Desulfosporosinus acidiphilus SJ4: one gene and its partner. The protein of the gene in region 1 interacts with the protein of each later gene in a pairwise test. Links are inferred from orthologs where the notes say so. Each region holds a gene or a part of one and is shown on either strand. Other genes may lie near its edges. The genes, in order: rlmB and tsaE.

Evidence for each region.
Region 2: the proteins of rlmB (region 1) and tsaE interact in binary tests that used the Escherichia coli proteins (3 or more experiments, as listed by UniProt). The link is inferred for Desulfosporosinus acidiphilus SJ4 from one-to-one orthologs.

Annotation. Positions count from the first base shown.
Region 1 is NC_018068.1:481,161-484,385, reverse strand. The notes cover bases 173-3,073. They hold rlmB (23S rRNA (guanosine(2251)-2'-O)-methyltransferase RlmB), read right to left. Parts: upstream 2,043-3,073; coding sequence 1,302-2,042; downstream 173-1,301. Other genes in these bases: DESACI_RS02295 (Mini-ribonuclease 3), read right to left, coding at 2,933-3,073; thyX (FAD-dependent thymidylate synthase), read right to left, coding at 2,048-2,728; DESACI_RS24680 (hypothetical protein), read left to right, coding at 1,037-1,198; sigH (RNA polymerase sporulation sigma factor SigH), read right to left, coding at 362-1,012. Also shown: rpmG (50S ribosomal protein L33), read right to left, coding at 1-18; more of DESACI_RS02295, read right to left, coding at 3,074-3,225. UniProt on the Escherichia coli protein: Specifically methylates the ribose of guanosine 2251 in 23S rRNA.
Region 2 is NC_018068.1:805,247-808,569, reverse strand. The notes cover bases 270-3,268. They hold tsaE (tRNA (adenosine(37)-N6)-threonylcarbamoyltransferase complex ATPase subunit type 1 TsaE), read right to left. Parts: upstream 2,020-3,268; coding sequence 1,519-2,019; downstream 270-1,518. Other genes in these bases: DESACI_RS03750 (DMT family transporter), read right to left, coding at 3,147-3,268; DESACI_RS03755 (amidohydrolase), read right to left, coding at 2,009-3,199; tsaB (tRNA (adenosine(37)-N6)-threonylcarbamoyltransferase complex dimerization subunit type 1 TsaB), read right to left, coding at 797-1,522; rimI (ribosomal protein S18-alanine N-acetyltransferase), read right to left, coding at 340-804; tsaD (tRNA (adenosine(37)-N6)-threonylcarbamoyltransferase complex transferase subunit TsaD), read right to left, coding at 270-343. In the rest of the region: more of tsaD, read right to left, coding at 1-269; more of DESACI_RS03750, read right to left, coding at 3,269-3,323. UniProt on the Escherichia coli protein: Required for the formation of a threonylcarbamoyl group on adenosine at position 37 (t(6)A37) in tRNAs that read codons beginning with adenine.

The DNA of each region.
Region 1 (3,225 bases):
AATAATGCCAACACGCATTCACGAACACCTCCCAGACAAACAGTAAATCCCTGCATTTATTCCATTACTCAAGTACTTTATCACAAGTTGATTTCTCTGTCAAGAAAACGACGAGTGTGTCTAAAGAAAACTCGGCTAGCGACGAAATAAAAAAGACAGCAGTGCTGCCTTTAAGCTTCAAAATAAATGGAGCCAACGATGGGACTCGAACCCGCAACCTGCTGATTACAAATCAGCTGCTCTACCAATTGAGCTACGTTGGCATTTTGGTTATCAGAGTTTCCTCTGATTGACACTTTTATAAGTTAACATCTTTTGTCGAGAAATGCAAGTATTTATTTCACCAGGAATCTATGTAAAATTATCCATCCCGGCGTTCGAGATAGCGTTCAAGTTTCCTCTTCACTCTCTGTAACGCGTTATCGATTGATTTCACATGTCTTTTTAAATCAACAGCAATTTCCTGGTAAGATTTCCCTTCTAAATAAGACATCAGCACCTTCCATTCTAAGGAACTGAGGATCTCACCCATCTTCTCTTCAATGTCGTCAAATTCCTCACGGCTGATAATCAGTTCTTCCGGATCCGTAATACGAGTCCCTGAGATAACATCAAGAAGCGTCCGGTCGGAATCTTCGTCATATATCGGCTTATTGAGAGAGACATAGGAGTTTAGTGGAATGTGTTTCTGCCTTGTAGCTGTCTTAATGGCAGTGATAATCTGGCGGGTTATACATAACTCCGCAAATGCCCTGAACGATGAGAGTTTATCGCCGCGAAAGTCTCTTATGGCCTTATAGAGTCCAATCATTCCTTCTTGAATAATATCTTCGCGATCCGCTCCTATGAGAAAATAGGAACGAGCCTTTGCCCTAACGAAGTTCTTATATTTGTTGATCAGATACTCTAGTGCAGCAGCGTCGCCTTCCTTGGCAAGCTCAACCATCTCTTCATCTACGATAATGTCGATGATTTCGCACTCTGGTAGTTCTGGTTGGGCTTGAAAAGTCAAGTTGATCCCCCCTACAATGTCGTCATGAAGAAGACGCAATCTCGCCTAGCCCTTGTCCACGGGAACATTCTCATTATACCCGACCCTGAAGAAGAGCGTCAAGGCGAAGTTTTTGTTGTTCTGTCGCATGGGCCGGATTTGAGACACGATATTGGATGTTCGGAGTCAAATATTATAAGACAGTGACTTTATCCATTAGAAGTATCATAACCAGTGATGTCCAATCTTTCAAGTCTAATTTTTACATTCTTCAAATAAGTTGCTGTCATTCAGCTTTAGCCGAACGAGTTCACTTAGAATATCTTCGTTGCCTGAGAACCTCATAAAGCACGAGAGAGCCTGCAACGCTGGCGTTTAGGGACGTAACCTTACCATTCATAGGCAAACTGACAAGCTCATCACAATTCTCCCTCAGCAAGCGGCTGATCCCCCTGCCTTCACTGCCAATGACAATAACACGCGGGCCTGTGAGATCCGCCGAAAAAACATCCTGCCCCCCGGCTTCCGCACCAGACACCCAACATCCCTTCTTCTTCAATTCCTTAATCGTTTGGACCAAGTTGCTTACACGAGCCACCAGAACATGTTCAACCGCGCCGGCCGAAGTCTTAGCAACCGTTCCGGTTAACGAAACGCTGCGGCGTTTTGGGATGATCACCCCATGGGCCCCGACGGCATCAACCGTTCTTAGCAATGCCCCTAAATTGTGTGGGTCTTCAATTTCATCCAACATTAAGATAAATGGATCTTCCCGTCGTTGTTCCGCTAAAGCAAGTATATCCTCTACTTCAGCGTACTCTGTGGCGGCAACATAAGCCAAAATACCCTGGTGGCGCTCCCGCTGCGCTTGCCGGTCGAGAACCTCTCGTGTCACAAACTGATAGGGAATATTCCGTTCTTCCAAATGAGAGATGATTTCTTGATTTCTTAGATTTTTATTTTCCGAGAGCAAAAGAACTTTATTTACAGGTTTTCCGCTCTTCAGCAGCTCAATGACCGGATTTTTGCCATAAACGATTTCATCGTTCATATTATTCACGTCTTCTTTCCTTTGAGGGTTTGTAATCTTCCGCAGCTATAGGCGCCTTGATGACATACTCCCAATGTCACACAGGTTGGTCCTGCTTCACTGAATAGATTGGGAGCCACCTCACGTACTAAGTCCAGCATCCTCTCAGCTAAACCGCGAATCTCCCATTGAGCCCTCAAACAAGTACGGTGCTCAAAAAAGTTTAATAGAGAACGTGCGTTAAAGGTAGCCATCAGGGAGGTAGTGCAGGCATTAGGCAGAACGAAGCGAGCATCCTCTGCAGGCACCATAGACTGCAAGGCCTGGTATTCTTCTTGAAGGTAGGCCATAGCCTTCTCAAAACGCTCCATAGCCTCAGGTTTTCGTTGAACGCTGGGCGGTATGACATAATCGAAGCCATTTTCTTTTACATAGCGTTGCGAGCGTTGAGAGTAACTGGCAATTCTATGCCGCACTAATTGATGAGACAAGGCCCGGGACACTCCATCTATAGAAAACTGAAAACTCACATGTTCAAAGGGCGAAAGATGCCCCATATCACGCAGCTTACGAACAAAGTTGGCCACTTTCTCATCATCTAATCGTTCTAGAAGTTCCGGCACAGGATCTGCAGAATAGCACAAACGAGCAGCAGCAGCCACCACCTTTTCAGGATCTGGCGTATATTGAATTAGATCTACTCTCATTTCGACAGCCTCTTTCTTCTCTATTCATCCAATCATGAGACTCCCGCTTCTTAAGCGGGAGTGGTTCCCGTTCTCTGCTTCGGTGGGGGTAGAGTCTATCCATCAGCGCGATAGCATTTGTTATTGGCTAGGCGCTTTCTGCGAAACTGTCCACAGGACACTTTCGTCACCGAAGCCCCGATGTTCAGCTTTAGCTGTACGGGTTCACTCCTCCAGAAGGTTTTCCATTGAAGACTCTTCTGTTGGGCCTTCGCCCATAATTTCATCCACTCGGCTAAAGGCCCATTGCATACGCTGAACTTGTCCCGTTAGCTGCCAGTATCCAACTAAACTTTCGAAGGCCGTTGCATGGCGATATGTAACCACGTCAACATTTTTGGGATAACCTCCCTTGGCATTGCGTCCGCGCAAAACCACCTGATGCTCTACCTCGTCAAGTTCCGGCAGCAAAGCTTGTAAAACCCGTGCCTGGGTCCCCGCACGAACGTAACTAATGG
Region 2 (3,323 bases), 320 kb from region 1 along the record:
GCAAGGGTATTCCGGCGGCATAAGCCATAGCCTTGGCACCGGAAACCCCTACTAAAAGAGAACCAACGAGTCCGGGGCCATAGGTTACGGCAATTGCCGTAAGATCTGTAAAACCAACGCCGGCCTCAGCTAAAGTCTGCTCTACAACCGGTTGGATGTGAAGGCTATGTTCCCGGGAGGCGATTTCCGGCACCACACCTCCATACTTCTGATGTGTCTTAATTTGGGAAGAAATAATATGGCTGCGCAGATCGACTCCATCAACTAAAACAGCGGCAGAGGTTTCATCACAGCTCGTTTCAATGCCTAAAATAGTAACCTGCTTCTTCTGGCTCACCGTCATATGTCTTCCTCCCTTCCCAATTCCGCCCACATGATCAGGGCATCTTCGCCGGTATCGGCATAATATCCTTTGCGGACCCCTGCTGCGGCGAAACCCATCCGCTTATATAATTCTTGGGCCGGGTAATTAGAGACGCGTACTTCCAGCGTCATCCGTTCCATGCCTAGCTCCGCCATCTCTTTCATAATAGAGCGCATTAAAAATTCTCCCCATCGCTGGCCGCGATAGTCAGGGGAAATAGCAATGTTGGTAATATGTCCCTCATCAAGAATAAACCATAGACCCATATACCCTATCACTCGCCCATTCAACTCCAAACAACGATACTGGGCATATTCGTTGTCTTTAAGTTCCGCTGCAAAAGCCTGCAAGGACCAAGGCGTTGTAAAGGAGGCATGTTCAATTTCCATAATGGCTTCCAGATCCTCCAAGAGCATCGGACGCACTAATCCTTTATTCATGCGTCTCTCCTTTGCGTGCCCGCTCTTTTTTGGCCCAGTTGACTTCTGCCTCCGAAAAGCGAATATAGTAGGGCTCTACTTTTTCGCCTGCTCCAACTTCTTGCCAGCGTCTCCACACTTCCCGAGCGGCATAGGCACCTCTCGGCAAGCTTATATAATCCGGCATGACCCTTGCTCTTTCGCCCAATACGGCCTCTATTTGTTGTTTTGCCTTTCCGGCAGCATCTCCCACAAAACAAATCGGTCGATTTAGATCTTTTAATTGCTCCAACCATTCTCCGGTTGTCAGGGCTTGGGGAGAGGTTAAACACTCCGCCTCTTCCTTCTCCTTGGTCCAGCAATACCGAGCCGTATACCACTCATTCTTTCGGGCATCCAAAATAGGCACAATGTCTTCCTCTCTGCCCCAGCCGGCCCAGGCGAGAGCATCAAGGGACAGTATCCCTATCAGCGGTAAATTCAAGACTTGTGCTAAACCTTGAGCCGTGGCGATACCAATTCTAATACCGGTAAATGAACCCGGACCTCTTACAACCCCTATGAGTTCCAATTCAGAAAGTTTCCAGTCAGCAGCTGTAAAGAGTTGATCCAGCATGGGTATTATTCTCTCCGAATGGGTCTTCGTGGTGTGCAGAAAACCCTCGGCAATAAGCTTCCCATCTTCGGCTAAGGCAATAGAACTTACTTTCGTGGTTGTATCAATGGTCAAATATTTCATTGGGACCCTCCGAGCTTCTCCCTAGAGTAAATCAAATCCATAATCCGCTGTTCCCAATCATTTTCAGCACTGTGAAAGATAATCTCCCTGGGTTGCTCGCCGCTCCCCAAGATCTTAATGTCCAGACGATTTTCGGGCAAATAATCCTCAGCAATTTCCGGCCATTCAATCAGACAAATGGCATCCTCTGTGAATGACTCCTCAACACCGATAACTTCCGCTTCTTGTGGGTGCTGAAGACGGTAGAGATCCATATGCACTAACCGAATCTTTTTTCCTTGACACTGCCCTTCGTATTCATGAATTAAGGTGAACGTAGGACTGGTCATGGGTCCAGTGACTCCTAACCCTTCACCAATTCCTTGGGCCAAGGCCGTTTTTCCTGCTCCCAAATCTCCAATTAAGGCAAGGACATCACCAGGCAGCAAGCGCTCTCCTAAGCATTTTCCCCAATTTCGAGTTTGTTCAACAGTCTCACTCGTTACTTTACAATCCATCATTGGCTTCAGCTCTCTTCGCTTCCGGGCAGACAAGTTTCCCATCAATAATGACATAGAGAGGACGAGCTGCCAATTGAAAGGGATGCTCACTCCAAACAACTAAATCGGCGTCCTTCCCAACTTCCAAAGAACCGATGCGGTCTGAGACACCGAGAATTTCCGCTGCATTTATAGTAATAGCTCGAAGAGCATCCTCTTTGTCCATCCCGGCCTTATGGGCAAAGGCTGCGCAGAGGGGAAGCTGTTCGATGGGGGTTACCGAGTGATCCGTCATAATTGCGACTTTTACTCCGGCTTTGGCCAGAACCCCCGGCGTTTTAAAGGATTTATCCTTCAACTCAACTTTTGAGCGATTCGTCAAAAGTGGTCCGACTACAGCCGGGTACCCCAATTCGGCAAGTTCTTCGGCAATTTTGTGACCTTCAGTGCAATGTTCAATGACTAAATCAACATCGAACTCACGGGCAATACGAATGGCGGTCATAATATCATCTGCCCGATGGGCATGGGCACGCAAGGGGATTTCTTTCCGGATGACCTTGAGGAGAGTTTCTAAACCCAAATCTCTCTCAGGCAATTTATCCGGATCCTTTTTCCCATCCTCTAGTTTATCCCTATACACCTGGGCATCCACTAAGGCTTGACGCAGGAGTGCTGCTGTTCCCATACGGGTCATGGGCATTTTCTTCTGCTCGCCGTAAACCATTTTAGGATTCTCGCCAAAGGCAATTTTTAACCCGGCGGGATCACGGACAACCATTTTATCTACAATTTTTCCTGCTGTCTTCATGACAACTCCCGTTCCGCCGATAACATTCCCGCTGCCGGGGCCGGTAAATACAGCTGTGACCCCGCCTAATCGAGCATCGCGAAATCCCTCATCTTCAGGATTAATTCCATCGATAGCCCGCATATCCGGAGTCACTGGGTCTGTCATTTCATTAAAGTCCTCACCTTCCCAGCGATAGATCTCCTCTCCAATGCCTACATGGCAATGAGCATCAATCATGCCGGGCAAAACGAGACAACCGGAAGCATCAATAACCTCCGCATCCTCAGGAACATCCAGCACTTCTCCCAGCGCTGCGATTTTTGAGCCCTCAATTAAAATATCACCTGAGAAATCAGGCCCTGCCATCGTATAAATTCGACCGTTCTTTATTAGAAGTTTCCTCATCCTTTTTGCTCCTCCAATTTAATAATAATATCCCAATCAAAACAAATCCCCCGCCAATCCATTGAACCGGAGTAGGAAATTCTCTTAAAAAAATTGCAGCTAAAACAAACGTCATAGGCAATTC